Regions from separate parts of the Streptomyces zaehneri genome, predicted to be linked through region 2. Evidence: riboswitches for the same ligand, from Rfam matches in the RefSeq annotation. Region 2 holds a riboswitch; each other region holds the start of a gene.
The links. Region 2 has a riboswitch for cobalamin ahead of QQM72_RS08225 (CbtB domain-containing protein). Riboswitches for the same ligand answer to the same signal wherever they lie in the genome.
Positions count from the first base shown of each region.

Region 1 (5,637 bases), on a different contig from region 2:
CGGCGGTGTACACCGGCACGTCGTCCGGGCCCTGCTCCTTGAAGGAGAAGGGGACCGTGATGATCCGTCCGTCGAACTCCGGGATGGCGACCTGCATCGCCGCGTCCATGGGGGAGAGCGCGGCGTCGGACTCCTCCCAGGCGCTCTTCGACGAGGTGAGGCACAGCCCCTGCAGCACGGGGACGTCGAGGTCGGCGAGCGCGCCGATGTCCCAGGCCTCCTCGTCCCCGCCCGCCGAGGCCTGCGAGGCGTGCGCGCCGCCGGCGGCGAGGACCGTGGCGACGAGGGTGTCGGTCCGCCCGAGGATCTCGTAGAGCCCCGGGTCCGCCCCGCGCAGCGAACCGCAGTACACGGGAAGGGCGTTGGCGCCGTGTGCCTCGACGGCGTCGCACAGCGTGTCCACGAAGGCGGTGTTGCCGCTCAGTTCGTGCGCCCGGTAGAAGAGCACCCCGATGGTCGGCCGGCCCTCGACGAAGGCACGCTCGCCATGGACGCCGTACTCGGGCATCTTCTGCGGCTCGACGAAACCCTCACCGGTCAGCAGCACGGTGTCGGAGAGGAACCGGGCCAGCTCGGTCAGGTTGGCCGGGCCGCCCTCGACGAGATACCGCAGCGCCTCCGCCACCACACCGGCGGGCACCGACGACTCGGCCATCAGCTCCGCGTCGGGCACGGTCTCGCCGCCCAGCAGCACGGTCGGCACGCCGGACGCCTTGAGCGCGGCGAGCCCGTCCTCCCAGGCCCGCTTGCCGCCGAGCAGCCGCACGACCGCGAGGTCGGCGCCGTCGAGGAGCGCGGGGAGTTCCCCGGCGACATCCACCCGGGTCGGGTTGCCGATCCGGTACGAGGCGCCGGAAGCGGCCCGGGCCGCCAGCAGATCCGTGTCGGCGGTCGACAACAACAACACTGTGCTCATGCGGGCGCTCCCGGTGGAATGAAAGGCAGTCCTTGCGGCGCGCCCGACTCGATGAGCCGCCAGAGCGCGTCGGTGTCCGCGTGCTGTTCGATCAGGTCGCCGAGGCGGTCGAGCTGCTCCTCGCGCAGCCCGGCGAACGAGGTGTCGGCGGCGGGCACGAAGCGGCGGCCCGCGGCGGCCGCCACCTCGCGCAGGAAGGCCCGCCGGAATCCGTCCGACTCCAGCGAGCCGTGCCAGTGCGTGCCCCAGGTCTGTCCGACCCGGCAGCCGTCCAGGCCGTGTCCTCGGTCGTCGGTGAGGAACGCCTCGCCCCCCTGGACGTCGGCGACCCCGTGATGGATCTCGTACCCCTCGACCCGCTCGCCGAGGGCTTCCCCCACCGGCCGGGTCAGGGTCTTCTCGCGGGCGAACCGCACCCGGACCGGGAGGACTCCGAGGCCCGCCACCTGTCCGAGCCGGCTCTCGACCTCGTCCTCGATGTGCTCGCCGAGGAGCTGGAAGCCACCGCAGATGCCGAGGACGGGCCGCTGCTCGGCGGCCCTGCGCAGGATCGCCTCGGCCAGCCCCCGCTCCCGGAGCCACTCCAGGGCGCGCACGGTTCCCCGGGTCCCCGGAATCACCACCAGGTCGGCGTCGGCCAGTTCCTCGGGCCGGTCCACGAACCGCACGACGACGCCGGGTTCGGCGGCCAGCGCGTCCACGTCCGTGAAGTTGGACATGAGCGGGACGGCGCAGACGGCGACGCGCAGCACGTCCTCGCCGACGGGCGGGGCGGTGTCGGACTCCCGCACGGTCCCGCGCAGCGAGACCCTCCCCCACTCTCGGCTTCGCTCGAGCGGGGGGACCCCCATCCCGTCCTCCTCGTCGATGCCGAGCCCGTGCCGGAACGGCAGCACGCCGTACGTCCGCCGCCCGGTGAGCCCGTGCAGCATGTCCAGGCCCGGCTCCAGCAGGGAGACGTCCCCCCGGAACTTGTTGACCAGGAACCCGGCGACCAGTTCCTGGTCCTCGGGCGAGAGCAGGGCGACGGTGCCGAAGAAGGAGGCGAAGACGCCCCCGCGGTCGATGTCGCCGACGACGAGCACGGGCAGCCGCGCGCCCCGCGCGATCCCCATGTTCACGATGTCGGTCCGCCGCAGATTGATCTCGGCCGGACTGCCCGCCCCCTCACAGATCACCGCGTCATACGTGCCCCGCAACTCGGCGAGGCAGTCGAGGACGGTTCCGAGGAGTTTCTGCTGCCGCCCTCCGTGATACCCACGGGCGGTCATCTCGCCCACCGGCTTGCCGAGGAGCACGACCTGACTGCTCTGCTCGCCGCCCGGCTTGAGCAGCACGGGGTTCATCAGCGCGGTCGGCTCCACCCGGCAGGCCTGGGCCTGCATGGCCTGGGCCCGCCCGATCTCGGCGCCCTCCCTCGTCACGAACGAGTTGAGGGACATGTTCTGCGCCTTGAACGGTGCGACCTTCACCCCCTGCCGCACCAGCCACCGGCAGATCCCGGCCGTGACGACGCTCTTGCCGGCGTCGGAGGTGGTGCCGGCGACGAGGAGACCCCCGCTCATGTCGTACGCCCCTTCAGCTGGTTGATCCGGTTGCGCCCCTCGCCCGCGACGATGCTCGTGGCGACGGCGCGCGCGGCGACGGTGACGCCGAGCGCGAGGAGGCCGACGCGGCGGGAGAGCCGCGCGGCACGTTCGATGTCCCGGGCGACGACGGGCCGCCCGGCCGCGCCGTTCAGCACGGGCCGGTGCTCGACCCGCCCGGCGTACGACAGGGTCCCGCCCAGCCGCACCCCGAGGGCGCCCGCGAAGGACGCTTCCACCGGACCGGCGTTGGGGCTCGGATGCCGTCGGGCGTCGGCCCGCCAGGCCCGCACGGCGCCCCGCGGATCGTCCCCCGCGAGGGCGGCGAGCACGGCGGTCAGCCGGGCTCCCGGCCATCCGGCGACGTCGTCGAGACGGGCGGCGGCCCAGCCGTAGCGCAGATACCTCGGCGACCGGTGACCGACCATGGCGTCCAGGGTGTTGACGGCCCGGAACCCGACCAGGCCCGGCACCCCGCCCACGGCCCCCCACACCAGCGCCCCCACGACGGCGTCGGAGGTGTTCTCGGCGACGGACTCCACGACCGCGCGGGCGATCCCGTCGGCGTCCAGCGCCTGCGGATCCCGCCCGCACAGACGCGGCAGCCGCTCCCGGGCGGCCTCGACGTCCCCCGCCTCGAGCGCCCGGCCGATGGCCCGCGCCTCCCGGACCAGCGAACTGCCCCCGACCACGGCCCAGGTGGCGGCGGAGACGAGAGCGACGGTGGCGGCGGGGGAGGGGCGTACGGCCCGCTGAGCGACGGCTCCCAGGGCCACGGCCCCGCCGGCGCACACGACGGCGTGCAGGGCACCGCGTCCCCGGTGGTCCCGCCACAGCAGCCGTTCGACGGCGCCGGCGGCCCGCCCGAACGCGGCGACGGGATGCCCTCGGCGGGGATCTCCGAACAGCAGGTCGCCCAGAAGGCCGGTGGCGGCGCCGTACGCGTAGAGGCGATCGGCACGCATCGGCTCAGCCGGCCGTGGGGTCGGGCAGCGACCTGGTGCTGTACCTCAACGGCCGAGCGAGCATGGCGATATGTCCTCACTCAGGGTGTCCACGCCCTGGTTCGACGAGACCGGCGGCGAGAGTTCCTGGCTCCCGGGGGTTTCTACCCCGGTCACAGTGGCGGGACCGCGCCGGATTCACACCGGCTTCCTCTTCTGCTGCCGTACATGGCTCGGGCAGTCCACCACGGCCCGCAAGAGCCGTCAACTTGCCTTTGACCTGCGCGGCTCGAGTGTGCAGAACCCCACACAGGGCGCGTCGGCGGGGCCGCGAACGACAAGAGGTGCGGGACGGTGATCCGTCCCGCACCTCGAGGGTGTCCGGATGGCGCGTCAGGCGACGATCAGTGAGATCCCGTACGCCACCGCCGCCGCGCAGGCCGCGAAGCACGCGTACGCGCCGGTCACCGCGAGGGTGGCCGAGCCGCCCTGCGCCGACGCGCGTTCCTGCCGCGACAGGCCCATGACGCCGAGGGTGAACAGGGCGACGAGGCCCACGGTGACCACGAGGCTGACGCCGAAGACAGAGCCCAGGGCTGCCCAGTCGATCTTCATGCTGCTTCTCTTCCTTCGTGCCGGGTGCGCGGGCTCAGACGGCCGCGGCCGGGGGAGCGGCGGGGGTCGCGGGCTCTGCCGCCGGGCCGGGGATCGTGGCCGTCAGGTCCGCGAGGTCCTCGGCCAGGGTGCCCGGGGGCGGCGGGGTGACGGCGGCGATCGCCGTCGTGACGACGCCCGCCGGCTCGTCGTGCTCGTTGACGTTCGAGGCGTCGACGACCTCGCGCCGGGAGATCTTCCAGATGGCCGCGCTGGAGGCGATCAGGAAGACCGCGACGAGGGCCGTGCCCCAGTCGCCCAGGCCGGTGACGGACTCGGCGAGCGCGCCCACCAGGGCCGCGGCCGGGAGCGTCAGGCCCCACGCGACGAACATCCGGGTCGCCGTCGACCAGCGGACCACACCGCCCTTGCGGCCCAGCCCCGCGCCCATCACCGCACCGGAGACCGAGTGGGTGGTGGAGAGGGAGAAGCCGAGGTGCGAGGAGGCCAGGATGACCGTGGCCGCGCTGGTCTGGGCGGCGAAGCCCTGCTGCGGCTGGAGGTCGGTCAGCCCCTTGCCCATGGTGCGGATGATGCGCCAGCCGCCGAGGTAGGTGCCGAGCGCGATGGCCAGGCCGGCGGAGAGGATGACCCAGGTGGGCGGGTCGGAGTCGGGGGCCACGGCACCGCCGGCCACCAGGGCCAGGGTGATGATGCCCATCGTCTTCTGCGCGTCGTTGGTGCCGTGCGCGAGGGAGACCAGGCCGGCCGAGGCGATCTGGCCCGCGCGGTAGCCCTTGGCCGCCGCCTTGCCGTCGGCCTTCTTGCCCAGGGTGTAGGAGAGGCGGGTCGCGAGCATCGCCGCGACGCCCGCGACGATCGGTGCCGCGATCGCCGGGATCAGCACCTTGGTGACCAGGGCGTCACCGTGCACCGCGCCCATGCCGGCCGAGGCGATGGTGGCGCCGATCAGACCGCCCATCAGGGCGTGCGAGGAACTGGAGGGCAGGCCCACCAGCCAGGTCAGGAGGTTCCAGAGGATCGCGCCGACCAGGGCGGCGAAGATGACCTCGGGACGGATGCCGGTCTCGTCGACGAGACCCTTGGAGATCGTGTTGGCGACCTCCACCGAGAGGAAAGCTCCCACAAGGTTGAGCGCGGCGGACATGGCCACCGCAACCTTGGGCTTGAGGGCACCGGTCGAGATGGTGGTGGCCATCGCGTTGGCGGTGTCGTGGAAACCGTTCGTGAAATCGAACGCGAGTGCGGTGACGACCACAATCGCGAGGATCAGCGAGAAGTTTTCCATTTACCCAGGCAATCGTTCGAAGTCATTGGCGCGTTGACCGTAAGCAATCCGGGTGAACGGAAGATGAACTGGGAAGGGCATCCGGGTGTATGTGCAAGGGGGGTGCGGCGGTCCTCCGTCGCACCGCCGGGGCCGGGGTCAAGCGCCGTACGGTCGCCCGTCTTCGGCGAGCCCGCGCAACCGGCTCGCGGAGCCGCAGAAGAGATTTCGGTCACCCGGCGGCCGCCGCTGTCGGCGTACTGTCAGAAGTGCCGTGGGGAGGCCCCTGTCTGCTGTCCGGTCGGCGGT
Region 1 is NZ_JASTTJ010000012.1:180,908-186,544, forward strand. Features, by position in the region: gene cobN (cobaltochelatase subunit CobN) at 1-916, opposite strand, end outside; gene QQM72_RS21415 (cobyric acid synthase) at 913-2,481, opposite strand; gene QQM72_RS21420 (cobalamin biosynthesis protein) at 2,478-3,467, opposite strand; cobalamin riboswitch at 3,569-3,708, opposite strand; gene QQM72_RS21425 (hypothetical protein) at 3,840-4,061, opposite strand; gene QQM72_RS21430 (inorganic phosphate transporter) at 4,096-5,349, opposite strand.
Region 1: linked by a shared signal. The riboswitch ahead of QQM72_RS21420 (cobalamin biosynthesis protein) and the one ahead of QQM72_RS08225 (CbtB domain-containing protein) in region 2 are both predicted to bind cobalamin.

Region 2 (5,637 bases):
CCTCCCAGGACCAGAACATCCCGGCGGGCGAGGGCCATCGCTGGTCCCACGGCCGTTCCGCCTCCGCCGTCAGCGTCCATTCCTGGCCCTGGCCCGACCACTCGGCGAGCCTGAGCCGGGCACGGACGGTCACCTCCTCCGCGACCAGCCACCGGGCTTCGAAGGCCGTCTCCCCCTCGGGGGTGTCGGTGTCCGGCAGCTCCATGAAGTCCTGGAGGGTCTCGGCGTCCTTGAGTGCCTGAAGGTGCTTGCGCAGGACGTCCGGAGCGGTGGGGCCGGTGTGACGGCCACGGGTCTGCCACACCGTGGAGGGCGTCGTGGGCGGAACGGTCGCGGAGATGTGGGTGAGTCCATTCGTGAGGGCGGTGACGACGTGGCGACGGCGTGCGAAGGCCAGTATCGCCCGCCGCGGGGGGTGCGCGATCAAGCGGGTCGGTGGCGCGGGCACCCGCAGACGCCCCGCCGGGATGCGCCTTCCCCGGCGCGACACAGGTCACGCGTGCGGATCCGGCCCGCGGGCCGGCGGTCCGGCCGGGGGTGTGCGCCACTCGTACGGGGTGTGCGCCGGTCACCACGGCCGGCCCCCGCGCACTCATGGGCCCACCGGCCTCCGGGACCCGACCATCGGATCCGGTGGACAGGGCTCGCTCTCCATCCGCGTCGGGGCGAGCCCTGTCCGCGTGCCCGGTGCGCCACCGCCACCGGATGCCCGCCGCCCGGCCGGCTTCCCCACTGGACGGGGGCAGGGGCTTCCTCGGCGAGCACGGCATGGAGAAGATCGTCCATGACCTGTGCGTCCAGCACCCTGGAAGGAAGCAACGAGATCATGCGCGTCAACGTGGCCCGCGGCCTGACGGAGGCACTCGGATGAGCGACATCGAGGCGCCCGTCCTGCTGCACACCACCGGCCGAGCCGCCCACATCACGCTCAACCGACCGAGGGCCATCAACGCCCTGAACCACGCGATGGTGCGCCGCATCGACGCCGCGCTGACGGCATGGGAACGTGATCCGGCCGTCGAGACCGTCGTCATCTCCGGCGCGGGGGAGCGCGGCCTGTGCGCGGGCGGCGACATCCGTGCCGTCCACGACGACGCCCGCGACGGCGACGGCACCGCCTCGGCCGCCTTCTGGCGCGACGAGTACCACCTCAACGCCCGCATCGCCCGCTACCCCAAGCCCTACGTCGCCCTGATGGACGGCATCGTGATGGGAGGCGGGGTCGGCGTCTCCGCGCACGGCAGCGTCCGGGTCGTCACCGAGCGGTCGAGGATCGCGATGCCCGAGACCGGCATCGGCTTCGTGCCGGACGTCGGCGGCACCCACCTGCTCGCCCGCGCCCCGGGCGAACTGGGCACCCATCTCGCCCTGACGGGCACGCAGATCGGCGCCGGGGACGCGGTGTCGTGCGGGCTCGCCGACCACTGCGTACCGTCCGCCTCCCTCCGGCGGCTGGCCGACGACCTCGCCGTGCTACCCGTACGGGATGCCCTGGACCGTCACGTACAGCCCTTGCCGGCGGGCGAGTTGGCCGGCCGGCGGGCGTGGATCGACACCTGTTACGCGGCCGACACCGTCGAGGAGATCGTCCGACGGCTCTTCGCCCACGGCGACCCGGCGGCGAAGGAGGCCGCGGAGACCCTCCTGACCAGGTCGCCCACCTCGCTCAAGGTCACCCTGGCCGCCCTGCGCCGTGCCCGCCGGCTCGGCTCGCTGGAACGGGTGCTGGAACAGGAGTACCGCGTCTCCTGCGCCGCCCTGACCACGCCCGACCTGGTCGAGGGCATCCGCGCCCAGGTCATCGACAAGGACCGGGACCCGCGTTGGTCGCCGGCCACCCTCGCCGAGGTCACCGGGGCCGACGTCGAGCGCTTCTTCACCCCGCTCGGCGAGCGCGAACTCGGGCTCGCCCGACCCGACACCGCCGCGGAGGGGCTCCGCTGAGCGCAACCGGCGTGGTGATCCGGGCCACCTGGCCGTGGAGTGCGGGGTCACGCCAGGTGGGGCGGTATTGGCCGGGGGCCCGACACGCGATACCGTCGCTCTGATATCGACGACGGCGAGACGGAAGCCGGTGAGAACCCGGCACGGTCGCGCCACTGTGGACGGTGTACCCCGAAGGGGCACACACCGCGAGTCAGACCCGTGGCCGTCGTCATGTGCACCACCGAGATGGGACGCGAACTCCCAGAGGAGGTTCTGCCATGGCGCAGCATGTCGCCCAGCCGACTACCACCACGCCTGTCGTACCCGCCAAGTTGCCGCTGAAGGACATCGCCCCGTGGGCGGTCTTCTTCGGCGTCCTGATGCTGGTCCTGCTGTACTTCGTCGGCGCGGAGCAGGGCGCGACAGCCGTCGTCTCCGGCGAGGACGTTCACGAGTGGGTGCACGACGCCCGCCACCTGCTCGGTTTCCCCTGCCACTGATCCCGAGGGGAACCCCGGCACACCCATGAACTCCGCAACGGTAAGAAACCTCCTCGTGCGGGGCATGCTCGCCGGCCTCGGCGCCGGCGTGCTCGCCCTGATCGTCGCCTACTTCCTCGGCGAGCCGAACGTCGACAGCGCGATCGGCTTCGAGGAGTCCCACGCCGCGGGCCACGAGCACCACGAGGTGGAACTCGTGTCCCGCAGCCTCCAGTCCACCGCCGGCCTCGCCACCGGCGTGCTGATCTACGGGGTGGCCTTCGGCGGCATCGCCGCCCTCGCCTTCTGCTTCGCCCTCGGCCGCGTCGGCCGGTTCACCCCGCGGGCCACGGCCCTTCTGCTGTCGGGGACCGCCCTGCTCGCCGTGTACGTCGTGCCGTTCCTGAAGTACCCGGCCAATCCGCCCGCGGTCGGTGACGGCGACACCATCGGCAAGCGCACCACGCTGTACTTCCTGATGATGGTGCTCAGCGTGCTGCTCGCGGTCGCCGCGGTGATCCTGGGCAAGCGGCTCGCACCGAGGCTCGGCCCCTGGAACGCCACCGTCGCGGCCGTCCTCGGCTTCGTGCTCGTCATCGGGCTGGCCTACGAGTTCCTGCCCGCCGTCAACGAGGTGCCGGGCGACTTCCCGGCCGCCCTGCTGTGGCGGTTCCGCCTGTCCGCCCTCGCCATGCAGGTCACGCTCTGGGCAGGCTTCGGCCTCGTCTTCGGTGAACTGGCCGAACGGCTGCTGCACCCCAAGCCCGCCACGGTGACCGCGGGCACGCCGGTGGCCGCCCCGCACTGACCCGACCGGCACGACGATCCGACGAGAGGGCCCCGTCCCGGGGCCCTCTCGTGTGCGCGAGCCGACGCCGGATCAGCGGCCGGAGCGCCCCGCGAAGACGGCGACACGGACATCCGACCGGCCGTTCGTACCCGGCGGATGCCCGCCGGGCTCGTCGCGCTCGCTCTCGGTGGATTCGGGATCGGTCCGACCGAGTCCGCGATCGCGGGGCCGCTTGCGCAAGTGAGCCGCAGCCTTGCGGTGTCCGAGGCCGCGGCGGGACGGCTGATCTGCGGGTACGCCCTGCCGGTCGCGGTGGCGCGATCGTCGTGACCGCCGCCGCTTTCGGCAAGGCCCACCCCGGACCCACCCCCTCCACCGGGAACCCGAGGACCTGGTCGCCCGTACGATCGAGTCTGCTGTCATGACCCGCATCCCGCTCGCGGGCACCGACCGGATCCCCGGGGAGGGACTGTGATCGCCGTCGTCGGCGCCGGACTCATGGGCGCGGCCACCGCCTGGCAACTGGCCCGCCGAGGCCACGAGGTCACGCTCGTCGAGGCGTACGACATCGGCCACCGGCACGGAAGTTCGCACGGCAGCTCACGGATCTTCCGGCGGGTGTACGCCGACCCGTTCTACGTGCGGTTGACCGGACAGGCCTACGAGCAGTGGCGGGAGCTGGAGGACGACGGTTCGGCCTCCCTGCTGCGCACTACCGGTGGGCTCGACATGGGCGAGGACCACGACCCGAAGGCCCTCGCCGACCTCCTCGGCGCGGCCGGAGTGCCCCACGAACTCCTCGGCGCGGAAGCCGCCGCCGAGCGCTGGCCGTACATCCGCGTCACCGGTCCGGTGCTCCACCACCCGGAAGCGGGCGTGGTCGACGCCGACGAGACCGTGGGGACCTGCGTACGGCGGGCGATCGAACACGGAGCGCGGGCGGTCATCGGCGCCCGCGTCACCGGCATCGACGTCCGGGGGAGCGAGAAGGTGCGCCTGCACACCGACGACGGCCGCGAGATCGTCGCCGACACGGTGGTGATCGCGGCCGGCGCCTGGCTGCCCGAGCTCGAACTGCCCTTCTCGCTGCCTCCGTTGGCGGTGACCCAGCAGCAGGTCTTCCACTTCCGGCAGCGGGACCCGTCCGTCAGGTGGCCGACCCTGATCTGGGACGGCGCGCTGCACCTCTACGGCCTGCCGTCCGGAAGCGACGGGGGCCCGCTCCCGGCGGTCAAGGTCGCCGAGCACGACCGCGGCACGCCCGCCACCGCCCGCACCCGCAGCGGGGTCGTCGATCCGTCGTCGCGGACGCGGGTGAGCGGCTTCGTACGCGACCGCCTCCCGGGCCTCGAGCCCAACCCGGTCGCCGAGGCGACCTGTCTCTACACCACCACCCCGGACGAGGACTTCGTCCTGGACCGCCACGGCCCCTTCGTCATCGTCTCCCCCTGCTCCGGGCACGGCGCGAAATTCGCCCCGCTCATCGGCGCGATGGCCGCCGACCTCGCCACCGGCCGCGCCGAGCCGCATCCCCGCTTCCGCCTGGGACGCACGGCACAGGTCAGGGGAGCGAAGCGGGCGGCGCCGGCCCGGGGATCGGCTTGACGCACCAGGAGTCCCGCCTTGGCCGGCCGGTTGATCATCGGACGGAGGCCGCCGTCGCTGACGGGGCGCGTGCGGTCGATCAGCCGGGAGACCCTGCGGCGCAGCTCATGACCCGGCGCAGGGCCTTCGGCGAGAAGCCCGGGATCGCCGGTTCCAGCATGGAACGATCACCTCACGCGTTGCATCGATTCGACGTGCGCCTCGATTCGACGACGAGCCGTGACCGACTGTGCGGGCACGGAATTGTTCGGGCCTCTCACGTGCTGTTGTATCCACACAGGCTGGTACGTCGACGGTGTGCGAGCGAGCGGCTCGAGCGGCCGGGACGAGAGATACGGAAGGTGCTGAGATGGCAGCGCAGACGCAGAGGGCCGTACTGGCGGGCGGATGCTTCTGGGGGATGCAGGACTTGATCCGCAGGCTCCCGGGCGTGACGGCGACCCGGGTCGGATACACCGGGGGTGACGTACCGAACGCGACGTACCGTAACCACGGCACCCACGCGGAGGCCATCGAGATCCTCTTCGACCCCGAGAAGACCGACTTCCGCACGCTCCTGGAGTTCTTCTTCCAGATCCACGACCCGAGCACCAAGAACCGCCAGGGCAACGACATCGGCCTCAGCTACCGCTCGGCGATCTACTACGTGGACGACGAGCAGAAGCGGGTCGCCGAGGACACCATCGCGGACGTGGACGCCTCCGGACTGTGGCCGGGCAAGGCCGTCACCGAGGTCGAGCCGGTCGGCCCCTTCTGGGAGGCCGAGCCCGAGCACCAGGACTACCTCGAGCGTTACCCCGAGGGCTACACCTGCCACTTCCCGCGCCCGGGATGGCG
Region 2 is NZ_JASTTJ010000003.1:563,739-569,375, forward strand. Features, by position in the region: gene QQM72_RS08215 (hypothetical protein) at 1-304, opposite strand, end outside; gene QQM72_RS08220 (enoyl-CoA hydratase/isomerase family protein) at 868-1,944, shown strand; cobalamin riboswitch at 2,024-2,167, shown strand; gene QQM72_RS08225 (CbtB domain-containing protein) at 2,205-2,426, shown strand; gene QQM72_RS08230 (CbtA family protein) at 2,452-3,213, shown strand; partial or broken gene QQM72_RS40845 (MFS transporter) at 3,352-3,533, shown strand; gene QQM72_RS08235 (FAD-dependent oxidoreductase) at 3,667-4,800, shown strand; gene msrA (peptide-methionine (S)-S-oxide reductase MsrA) at 5,150-5,637, shown strand, end outside.

Region 3 (5,637 bases), on a different contig from region 2:
CCGAAGTGGCAGGAATTTGAAGGTGTGCGGCAGTCCTGCCACTCACGGTCAGGAGTGTCCGGCAGCAGACTGATGTCCATGAACACGAACCAGATCGAAGGCCTCATCGGAATGCTCATGGTCCTCGGGATCCTCGTCCTCCTGGTCCTCCCGTCCGTGCTCGGCATCGTGCGCGACCGGCGCGCCGACCGGCAGATCAGGGAGGCCCAGGAGGCCCGGGGGGAGAGGGAGGGTCAGAAGTCCTCGTCCAGGTCGACGGTGCCCTCCACCGCGACCTGGTACGCCGAGGGACGGCGCTCGAAGAAGTTGGTCAGCTCCTGAACGCCCTGGAGCTCCATGAAGGAGAAGGGGTTCTCCGAGCCGTACACCGGGGCGAACCCGAGCCGCGACAGACGCTGGTCGGCGACGCACTCGAGGTACTGCCGCATCGAGTCGGTGTTCATGCCCGGCAGCCCCTCGCCGCACAGGTCGCGCCCGAACTGGAGCTCGGCCTCGACGGCCTCCCGCAGCATGTCGGTCACCTGCTCCTGGAGCTGGTCGTCGAAGAGCTCCGGCTCCTCCTTGCGGACGGTGTCGACCACCTCGAAGGCGAAGCTCATGTGCATGGTCTCGTCACGGAACACCCAGTTGGTGCCCGTGGCGAGGCCGTGCAGCAGGCCCCGGCTGCGGAACCAGTAGACGTACGCGAACGCGCCGTAGAAGAACAGGCCCTCGATGCACGCGGCGAAGCAGATCAGGTTGAGCAGGAAGCGGCGCCGGTCGGCCTTGGTCTCCAGCCGGTCAAGCTTCTCGACCTCGTTGATCCACTTGAAGCAGAACTCGGCCTTCTCGCGGATCGACGGGATGTTCTCGACCGCGTCGAAGGCCGCCGTCCTGTCCTGCGGGTCGGGGAGGTAGGTGTCCAGGAGCGTCAGATAGAACTGGACGTGGACGGCCTCCTCGAAGAGCTGCCTCGACAGATAGAGGCGCGCCTCGGGGGAGTTGATGTGCTTGTACAGCGTCAGCACCAGGTTGTTCGCCACGATCGAGTCGCCCGTCGCGAAGAACGCGACCAGCCGGCCGATCATGTGCTGCTCGCCCTCGGACAGCTTCGCCAGGTCGGCGACGTCCGAGTGGAGGTCGACCTCCTCGACGGTCCAGGTGTTCTTGATGGCGTCCCGGTAGCGCTCGTAGAAGTCCGGGTAGCGCATGGGACGAAGGGTCAGCTCGAAGCCCGGGTCGAGCAGGTTCTTCTCGGTCTTCTCGGGTGCGGTGGTCATTACTGGCAGGCCTCGCAGGACTCGGGGTTCTCAAGGGAGCAGGCGACGGCCTCTTCCGAGGTCACCTGCTGCACGGGGATGGCGGTCGGGGTCTGCGCCTGGGCCGCGCGGGCGATGCGGGTCGCCGGGCGGGAGCGCAGGTAGTACGTCGTCTTCAGGCCCGACTTCCAGGCGTACGCGTACATCGAGGAGAGCTTGCCGATGGTCGGCGTCTCCAGGAACAGGTTCAGGGACTGGGCCTGGTCAAGGTACGGGGTCCGGGCGGCGGCCATGTCGATCAGGCCGCGCTGCGGGATCTCCCACGCCGTGCGGTACAGGGCGCGCACGTCCGCCGGGATCCAGGCGAAGTCCTGCACCGAGCCGCTGGAGTCGCGCAGCGCCTCGCGGGTGCGGGCGTCCCAGACGCCGAGGTCCTTGAGGTCCTGCACCAGGTAGGAGTTGACCTGGAGGAACTCGCCGGACAGCGTCTCTCGCTTGAACAGGTTGGACACCTGCGGCTCGATGCACTCGTACACGCCCGCTATGGACGCGATGGTGGCGGTGGGGGCGATGGCGAGGAGCAGGGAGTTGCGCATGCCGGTCCGCGCGATCCGCTCGCGCAGGGCCGCCCAGCGCTCGGGCCAGCCGAACTCGACGCCGTAGTGGTCCGGGTGCAGCACGCCCCTGGCCGTACGGGTCTTCTCCCAGGCCGGCAGCGGGCCGTTGCGCTCGGCCAGCTCGGCGGAGGCCTCGTAGGCGGCGAGCATGACGCGCTCGGCGATCCGGGTGGACAGCGCCTTCGCCTCGGGCGAGTCGAAGGGCAGCCGCAGCTTGAAGAAGACGTCCTGGAGGCCCATCGCGCCCAGGCCGACCGGGCGCCAGCGGGCGTTGGAGCGGCCCGCCTGCTCGGTCGGGTAGAAGTTGATGTCGACGACCCGGTCGAGGAAGGTGACGGCCGTGCGGACGGTCTCGTCCAGCCGCTCCCAGTCGATCGTGCCGGCCGCCGCGTCGACGAACGCGCCGAGGTTCACCGAACCGAGGTTGCAGACCGCCGTCTCGCCGTCGTCCGTGACCTCCAGGATCTCCGTGCAGAGGTTGGAGGAGTGCACGACGTGGCCCGGTTCGGCCGTCTGGTTGGCGGTGCGGTTGGCCGCGTCCTTGAAGGTCATCCAGCCGTTGCCGGTCTGCGCGAGGGTGCGCATCATGCGGCCGTAGAGATCACGGGCCGGGATGGTCCTCTTCGCGAGGCCCGCCTCCTCGGCCCCGCGGTAGGCCGCGTCGAACTCCTCGCCCCACAGGTCGACGAGCTCGGGCACGTCGGCGGGGGAGAACAGCGACCAGGGTGCGTCGGCGTTGACCCGGCGCATGAACTCGTCCGGGATCCAGTGCGCGAGGTTCAGGTTGTGCGTCCGGCGGGCGTCCTCACCGGTGTTGTCCCGCAGCTCCAGGAACTCCTCGATGTCGGAGTGCCAGGTCTCCAGGTAGACCGCCGCCGCGCCCTTGCGCCGTCCGCCCTGGTTCACCGCGGCGACCGAGGCGTCGAGCGTCTTCAGGAACGGCACGATGCCGTTCGAGTGCCCGTTGGTGCCACGGATCAGCGAACCGCGGCTGCGGATACGGGAGTACGAAAGGCCGATGCCGCCCGCGTGCTTCGACAGCCTGGCCACCTGGTGGTAGCGGTCGTAGATGGAGTCCAGCTCGTCCAGCGGCGAGTCGAGGAGATAGCAGGACGACATCTGGGGGTGCCGGGTACCGGAGTTGAAGAGCGTGGGGGAGGACGGCAGGTAGTCCAGACGGCTCATCAGCCGGTAGAGCGCGGCGACCTCGTCCAGGGAACGGGGCGTGTCGTCCTCGGCGAGGCCGCAGGCGACGCGCAGCAGGAAGTGCTGCGGCGTCTCGACGACCTTACGGGTGATCGGGTGCCGCAGGAGGTAGCGGCTGTGCAGGGTACGGAGCCCGAAGTAGCCGAAGCGGTCGTCGCCCTGCTGGTCGATCAGGGCGTCGAGGCGGACCGCGTGGACGCGCACGAACTCGGCGGTGCGGTCGGCGATCAGACCCTCGCGGTGGCCGACGGCGACCGATCCGGTGAACGAGGTGACGCCCTGGGAGGCGGCCTCCGCGGCGATGCTGATCGTCAGCAGCCGGGCGGCCAGCTTCGAGTAGGCGGGGTCCTCGGAGATCAGGCCCGCGGCGCCCTCCGTGGCCAGCTCGCGCAGCTCCGCGGTGATCTCGGAGGCAGCCCGCGCGGACCGGCCGCGCAGAGCGGCGGCGGCGACCCGGCCGGGGTCGGCGTCGGGCAGGTCGGCGGTCAGCTCGGTCAGGGTCCGCAGCAACGCGGTACCGGGACCGTCGGTCTCCAGCTCGGTGACGGAAACCGGGCCGGCTGGCGCGATGGTCACGTGGGGCTCTCCCTCGCTCGGCGATGGGCCTTGCGGAGGGCAGGGGGCAGCTCGCGAGCGCGGGGCGTCGCGTCCACCGGCCCACTCCACGAGACCCGGACGTCAGGGCACCCGGACCGGACGGCCGGGCACGCTGTTCGGCAGGACCTCGGACTGAACAGGCGTGCGCATACGGGTATGCGTGCACGCATGTACACCGTTGCGGGACAGTTCCGGATTCGCACCGGATTCCCCTGCGGCGACAGCGAGCATGAGCATACATCTTGTGCTCACCTGTCACGCCACCCCCAGATGTTGTGTCGGGGTGGCTTCAGAGCGTCAACTGGTGGGCGAGGGGAGTGATGTCGTACATGCCGGGCGATGTCGCCCCGGGCGCACGACGGCGGGCCGCCGGATCGCTCCGACGGCCCGCCGTGTGCCGTGCCGAACACCGTGCCCGGGTGCCGTCCCCGGTGACCGGTCCATGGCGTGTCCGACGATTCCCGTCGCGCACCCGGCGGGAATCGTCGGACGCGTCCTAGTGGCCCGCGCCCGCCGTCGCCGGGGGCAGCTCCACCACCACGCCGGGGTCGCCCGCGTCCGCCGTGTAGTCCTGCGGCTTCGTCTCGTCGACGCCGTCGGGAGCCTTGGCCGCCTTCAGGACGAAGGTCAGCACCACCGTGACGACGACGTTGATCACGAACGCCGTGAGACCGATGTAGCCGATCTCGCCGATGCCCGGGATCTCCTTCGACGAGCCGCCGAAGTGCTTCTGGGTCGGGGACGCGACACCGTACGCGGCGAAGGTGCCGTAGACCATGCCGACCGCCCAGCCGGCGAGCAGGGCCCAGCGGTGGAACCAGCGGGTGAAGAGGCCGCCGACCAGGGCCGGGAACGTCTGGAGGATCCAGATGCCGCCCAGCAGCTGGAAGTTGATGGCGACCGTCTTGTCCATGGTGAGGACGAAGACCAGGGCGCCCACCTTCACCAGGAGCGAGACCAGCTTGGAGACCTTCGTCTCCTGGGCGGGTGTCGCGTCCGGCCTGATGAAGTCCTTGTAGATGTTGCGGGTGAAGAGGTTCGCGGCCGCGATCGACATGATGGCCGCGGGCACGAGCGCGCCGATGCCGATCGCCGCGAACGCCACCCCCGCGAACCAGGACGGGAACATGTCCTCGAACAGCTGCGGGATCGCCAGCTGCCCGTTGGTGACCTTGACTCCGGCCGCGATCGCCATGAAGCCGAGCAGCGCCAGCAGACCCAGCATCAGGGAGTACAGCGGCAGGATCGTGGTGTTGCGGCGGATCACCTCACGGCTGCGCGACGACAGCGTCGCCGTGATCGAGTGCGGGTACATGAACAGGGCGAGCGCCGAGCCCAACGCCAGCGTGGCGTACGTCCACTGGCCGGGTTCCGCCGGCGCCAGCGCGCCGCGCGGCTTGCCCGTCGCCGGGTTGGTCTGGCTGAACGCCTCGCCGGCCTTGGCGAAGATGTCGTCGAAGCCGCCCAGCTTGATCGGGATGTAGATGATCGCCACCGCGATGACGATGTAGATCAGCGTGTCCTTCACGAACGCGATCAGTGCGGGGGCCCGCAGACCCGAGGAGTACGTGTAGGCCGCCAGCACGCCGAACGCGATCAGCAGCGGCAGGTCCTTCATGAACCAGTTGGTGTCCTCGCCGCCGCCGACGCCCATCACGTCGAGCACGGCCTGGATGCCGACCAGTTGGAGCGCGATGTACGGCATCGTCGCCAGGATGCCGGTGACGGCGACCGCCAGCGACAGGCCCTTCGAACCGAACCGGCCGCGCACGAAGTCCGAGGTCGTCACATAGCCGTGCTTGTGGGACACCGACCACAGGCGGGGCAGGAAGGTGAAGATCAGCGGGTAGACGAGGATCGTGTACGGCACCGCGAAGAAGCCGGCCGCGCCCGCCGCGTAGATCGCCGCGGGTACCGCGACGAAGGTGTAGGCGGTGTACAGGTCGCCGCCGAGCAGGAACCAGGTGACCCAGGTGCCG
Region 3 is NZ_JASTTJ010000001.1:75,887-81,523, forward strand. Features, by position in the region: gene QQM72_RS00365 (hypothetical protein) at 79-321, shown strand; gene QQM72_RS00370 (ribonucleotide-diphosphate reductase subunit beta) at 234-1,259, opposite strand; gene QQM72_RS00375 (ribonucleoside-diphosphate reductase subunit alpha) at 1,259-3,637, opposite strand; cobalamin riboswitch at 3,760-3,929, opposite strand; gene mctP (monocarboxylate uptake permease MctP) at 4,155-5,637, opposite strand, start outside.
Region 3: linked by a shared signal. The riboswitch ahead of QQM72_RS00375 (ribonucleoside-diphosphate reductase subunit alpha) and the one ahead of QQM72_RS08225 (CbtB domain-containing protein) in region 2 are both predicted to bind cobalamin.

Region 4 (5,637 bases), on a different contig from region 2:
CCGCCGGCTCGCCGAACTCCTGGCGGCCGACGCCGGCCCCGGACTCCGCGTGACGACCTCCCTGGCCGGACGGGTGGCCGCGCCCCGGCTGCCGCCCGGCGAGGTGCGCGTGGGCGGCTTCGGCGGGGCCGAGGGGCTCGCCGCGTGGCTGGACGAGCAGGGGGTCGACGCGCTCGTCGACGCCACCCACCCCTTCGCCGGGACCATCAGTCTCAACGCGGCGAAGGCCGCGGCCGGCACCCGTGTGCCGCTGCTCGCGCTGCGCCGCCCGGGCTGGGTCCCGGTGGCGGGCGACGTCTGGCACGAGACCGGTTCCCTGGCGGAGGCCGCAGACCTGCTGCCCTCGCTCGGCCGACGGGTGTTCCTCACCACCGGGCGCCTGGGGCTGGCCGCCTTCGCCGCCCTGGACGACCTGTGGTTCCTCGTACGGTCCGTCGACGCACCCGGGGCGCCGGTCCCGTCCCGCATGGAGCTGCTGCTCGACCGCGGGCCCTTCACGCTCGACGGGGAGCGCGAACTGCTGCGCCGTCACCGGATCGACGTCGTCGTGACCAAGGACAGCGGGGGAGCGGCCACCGCCCCGAAACTGGCCGCCGCCCGTGCGGCGGGACTCCCCGTGGTCGTGGTGCGCCGACCGCCGGTCCCCGCGGGCGTCCGGGTCGCGGCAGGGCCGGAGCAGGCCCTGGAATGGATCGGGAACGCCGAACGGAGACGAGGGTAAAGGTCGCTGACGCCACGTCAGGGAGTCGGTGCGGCGCCCAGGAAGCGTATGTGCGGGCGGCCGTCGGGGCCGTCGGCGGTGATTGTTGCCCGGACGCCGTAGACGTCGGCGATGAGCGCCTCGGTGAGGACCTCGTGCGGGCTGCCGCAGGCCACCACGCGCCCCTGCCTGAGGACGACGAGCCGGTCGCAGTACATCGCGGCCAGGTTGAGGTCGTGCAGCGCGACGACGCTGGTGACCCGCAGTTCGGTGATCAGAGCCAGCAGGGCCAGCTGGTGCCGGATGTCGAGGTGGTTGGTGGGCTCGTCCAGGAGGAGCTCGCGCGGTTCCTGGGCGAGGGCGCGGGCGATCTGGACGCGCTGGCGTTCGCCGCCCGACAGGGAGTGCCAGGGCCGGTGGGACTTGTCGGCGAGCCCGGTGCGCGCCAGCGCGGACCGGACGGCCTCCTCGTCGGCGGCGGTGGCGGCCGCCCAGGCGCGGCGGTGCGGGATGCGGCCGAGGCGTACGACGTCGTGGACGCTCAGCGCGAGCTGTGTGTCGGCCTGTTGCTCGACGACGGCGATGCGCCGGGCGACGGCGCGGCGGCTCACCCGGGCCAGCGGGCGGTCGTCGAGGGTGACGACGCCGAAGTCCGGGGCGAGCACACCGGCGAGCAGCCGCAGCAGGGTGGACTTGCCCGAGCCGTTCGGGCCGAGCAGGCCGGTGACGGAGCCGGGGCGGGGCGTCAGGCTGACCCCGTCGAGGATCAGGGTGCCGCCGGCGGCACGGCCGACCCGGTCGGCACGCAGCCCCTCGGAACCGGTCGTCTTCGTGCCGGTGGTCTTCGAGGCGGCCGTCTCCGAGCCGGTCATCGGGTGCCCCTCGCGCGGTACAGGACGGTGACGAAGGCCGGGACGCCGATGAGGGAGGTCACCACGCCCACCGGCACCTCCTGCGGGTCGAGCACGGTGCGGGCGAGGGTGTCGACCCAGACCAGGAACACCGCGCCGGTCAGGGCGGTGGCGGGCAGCAGCCGGGTGTGGCCGGGGCCGGTGAGGACGCGTGCGGCGTGCGGGAGCACCAGGCCGACGAAGCCGATCGCCCCGGCCGAACTCACCAGGGCGGCGGTGAGCAGCGCGGTCGTGCACAGCAGCACCAGACGGGTGCGGGCCACGCAGACGCCGAGGGAGAGGGCCGCGTCCTGCCCGAAGGCGAACGCGTCCAGGGTCCTGGCGTGACCCAGGCAGACCGTCAGCGCCACGACCAGCGCGGCCGCGCCGGCGGTCACGTCCGTCCAGTCGGCGCCGCTGAGCGAGCCGAGCAGCCAGAACAGGATGCCGCGGGTGGTCTCCGCGTCGGCGGCCGTCATCACGACGAAGGAGGTGAGCGCGGAGAACAGCTGCATGGCGGCGACTCCGGCGAGGACCACCCGGTCCGTGGTGCCGCCGAGGGTGTGGCTGAGCAGCAGCACCAGCGCGAAGGAGACCAGCGCGCCGAGGAACGCGCCTGCGGAGACCGACAGGAGACCGCCGCCCGCGCCGAGGACGACGACCAGCACCGCGCCGGTCGAGGCGCCGGAGGAGACGCCGAGGACGAAGGGGTCGGCGAGCGGATTGCGCAGCAGGGACTGCATCACCGCCCCGCACACCGCGAGGCCGGCGCCGCACACCGCGGCGAGCAGGGTGCGCGGCAGCCGCAGGTTCCACACGATGCCGTCCCGCAGCGGAGTGAACTGCGCCTGTCCCCAGCCGAGATGGGCCGCGACCGCGGACCACACGTCACCGACGGCGATGTCCGCCGGGCCGATGGTGATGGCCACGGCGACCGAGGCGCACAGCAGCGCGAGACCGGACGCCCACAGCAGCGCCCGGCGCAGCCGGCCCACTGCCGCCGCCCGGGACGCCGGCGCCCCGGCAGCCGCCGTGGACGCCGACGGAGCGCCGGTCATCCCGCGAGGCCGTGGCCGCGCAGCGCCGCCGCCAGCTTCTCGATGCCCTCGACGGTCCTGACGGTCGGGTTCATGGCCTGTCCGGACAGCAGCACGTACCGCTTCTCCTTCACCGCGGTCATGTTCCTGGTGACCGGGTTCGACTCCAGGAACTCGATCTTCTTGGCGGCGGTCTCGGCCGTCTGCTGCCTGCGGGTCAGGTCGCCGATGACGAGGAGGTCCGGGTCGCGGTCGGCGACCGTCTCCCAGTTGACCTGGGGCCACTCCTGATCGGTGTCGTCGAAGGCGTTCTTCGCGCCGAGCTCGTTCGTGACGACGCCCGGCGCGCCGCAGCAGCCCGCGAGGTACGGGGACTGGGAGTTGGCGAACCAGTACATGAGGGTCACGCCCCGGGCGTCCAGGCCGGCGGTGGCCCTGGTCACGCGGTTCCTCAGTTCGGCGACGAGCTTCTCGCCGCGCTCCCGGACGCCGAAGACCGCGGCCAGGTCGCGGACTTCGCCGTAGACCGCGTCCATGGTCAGCGGCTCGGTGCGGACGCCGTCGCCGTCACCGCTGTTGTCCTTGCCGACACAGTCGGAGGGGGAGAGGTACGTGGGCACGCCGAGCTTCTCGAACTGCTCGCGCGGGGCGACCCCGCCCTTGCCGAGGGTGGAGGCGAAGGAGGCGGCGACGAAGTCGGGTTCGGTGTCCAGCACCGTCTCGAAGGAGGGGGCGTTGTCGGCGAGGCGCTTCACCTTCGCGTTCGCCTTCTCCAGGCCCTTTGCCACCGGGTCGGTCCAGGTGGCGGTCCCCGCCATGCGGTCGGCCAGCCCGAGGGAGAGCATGATCTCGGTCGTGCCCTGGTTGAGCGAGACGGCCCGCCGCGGAGGGCTGTCGACAACGACCCGCCGCCCGCAGTTGTCGAGCCGGACCGGACGGTCGGCGGCCCCGCTCCTGCCCGCCGAGCCGGAGCCCGCCGAGCCGGAGGAGCCCGCCGGGCCCGAGGAGCCGCAGCCGGCCAGCAGCAGGGCACCGGCCAGGAACAGAACGGCGGGCCGGGCAGAACGGAGGGGACGTGCGAGCGGCACAGGGTTTCCTTCGGCGTCGAGGGCTCAAGCGCGAAGCCCGGTCGTACGGTGCTCCCCCGGCCGTATGCGGGCGGCGGGGGCGGCCAGCAGGTCTTCGGACTCGGGGTCACCCGGACGAGGCGCCTTCCCGGACCGCGTACGCCGTCCAGTGGCCGTTGCCCCGCCCGTCGCCCTCACCGCTGCGCGTCAGCTCCGGATTCGCACCGGATTCCCTGACCCGTACACACTCACGTGCGCACATGGGTTCGACTGGCCTGGGCAAGCTACCACAGCCGCGGAGGCCGCCCGCGGGCCCTTCCGCGCGCCGGCTCGGGCCCTCTCGCCGGCTGTCGGGCCTGGTTACTATGCTCCTTCAGGCCAGAGGGAGAGAGCCATGCTGACCGAGGTCACGGCGACCCGCTACCTCGCTCCGCTGCGGGCGGGCGGCTCCGTGCCCGCCGTCGTCGAGGCCGACGACCTGGGCACCTACGTCGTGAAGTTCACGGGCTCGGCGCAGGGCCGCAAGGCGCTCGTCGCCGAGGTGATCGTGGGCGAGCTGGCCCGCGCCCTCGGGCTGCGCTTTCCCGAACTGGTCCTGGTCCGGTTCGACCCGGCGATCGCGGAGCGGGAACCGCACCAGGAGGTGCGGGAGCTGCACGCCGCGAGCGCGGGGCTCAACCTCGGGATGGACTTCCTGCCGGGTGCGGAGGACTTCACGCCGGAGGTCGCCGAGGCCTTCCCGGTGGAGCCGCTGGAGGCCGGGAGGATCGTCTGGCTGGACGCCCTGACCGTCAACGTCGACCGGACGGTCCACAGCTCCAACCTGATGGTCTGGCCGACCCTCGGCATCGCCGCGCCCCGGCTGTGGCTCATCGACCACGGTGCCGCCCTCGTCTTCCACCACCGCTGGGACGGCGCCGACCCCGAGAAGCGCTACGACTTCCGCCACCACGCCCTCGGCCGCTGCGCCCCGGACACCCGGGCCGCCGACGCCGAACTGGCGCCCAGGGTGACCGAGGAGCTGCTGCGCACGATCGTGGCGGAGGTACCGGACGCCTGGCTGACCGGCGAAGCGGGGTTCGCGACCCCGGACGCGGTCCGGGAGGCGTACGTGCGCTACCTCCACGCGCGCGTGCGGGCCTCGGCGGCCTGGCTGCCCACCGACTTCCCCGGCCCGCAGGAGCTCGCCGCCGACGAGGCACGGCGTGCGGCGCGGACACGGCAAGGACGGCCCGACTGGCTCAAGCGGGTCCCCGACCTGCACGGCAAGCCGGCCGCGGAACAGGATTGGTCGGTGCACCTCGGATGAGCGAACCGAGCGACGTGGGCGGGCGGGTCGAGATCGAGTACTGCACCCAGTGCCGCTGGCTGCCGCGCGCGGCCTGGCTGGCGCAGGAGCTGCTCACGACCTTCGAGGCCGAGCTGACGGAGCTCGCCCTGAAGCCCGGCAGGGGCGGCGTCTTCGTCGTCCGGGTGGACGACGAGGTGATCTGGGACCGCCGCGAACAGGGCTTCCCGGAGCCGACCGCGGTGAAGAAGCTCGTACGTGACCGAGTGGCCCCGGGACGGTCCCTGGGCCACTCGGACAGGTGAGCCTTCCGGCCGGTGCCGGTGCTCAGCCCTTGAGCTGCTCGTACGCCGGCAGGGTGAGGAAGTCCGCGTAGTCGTCGTCGAGGGCGACGGTCAGCAGCAGGTCGTGCGCCTGCTGCCAGTGGCCGGCCGCGAAGGCCTCCTCGCCGATCTCCGCGCGGATCGCGGCCAGTTCCGCGGCGGCGACCTCGCGGGCCAGCTCGGGCGTGGCCTTCACCGTGCTCCCGTCGCGCTCGAACTCCACTCCCGCGTTGATCCACTGCCAGATCTGCGAGCGGGAGATCTCGGCGGTGGCCGCGTCCTCCATCAGGTTGAAGATGGCGACCGCGCCCAGGCCGCGCAGCCAGGCCTCG
Region 4 is NZ_JASTTJ010000004.1:303,382-309,018, reverse strand. Features, by position in the region: gene QQM72_RS09730 (cobalt-precorrin-6A reductase) at 1-721, shown strand, start outside; gene QQM72_RS09725 (ABC transporter ATP-binding protein) at 739-1,572, opposite strand; gene QQM72_RS09720 (FecCD family ABC transporter permease) at 1,569-2,648, opposite strand; gene QQM72_RS09715 (ABC transporter substrate-binding protein) at 2,645-3,715, opposite strand; cobalamin riboswitch at 3,784-3,984, opposite strand; gene QQM72_RS09710 (HipA family kinase) at 4,089-5,003, shown strand; gene QQM72_RS09705 (SelT/SelW/SelH family protein) at 5,000-5,287, shown strand; gene aceB (malate synthase A) at 5,310-5,637, opposite strand, start outside.
Region 4: linked by a shared signal. The riboswitch ahead of QQM72_RS09715 (ABC transporter substrate-binding protein) and the one ahead of QQM72_RS08225 (CbtB domain-containing protein) in region 2 are both predicted to bind cobalamin.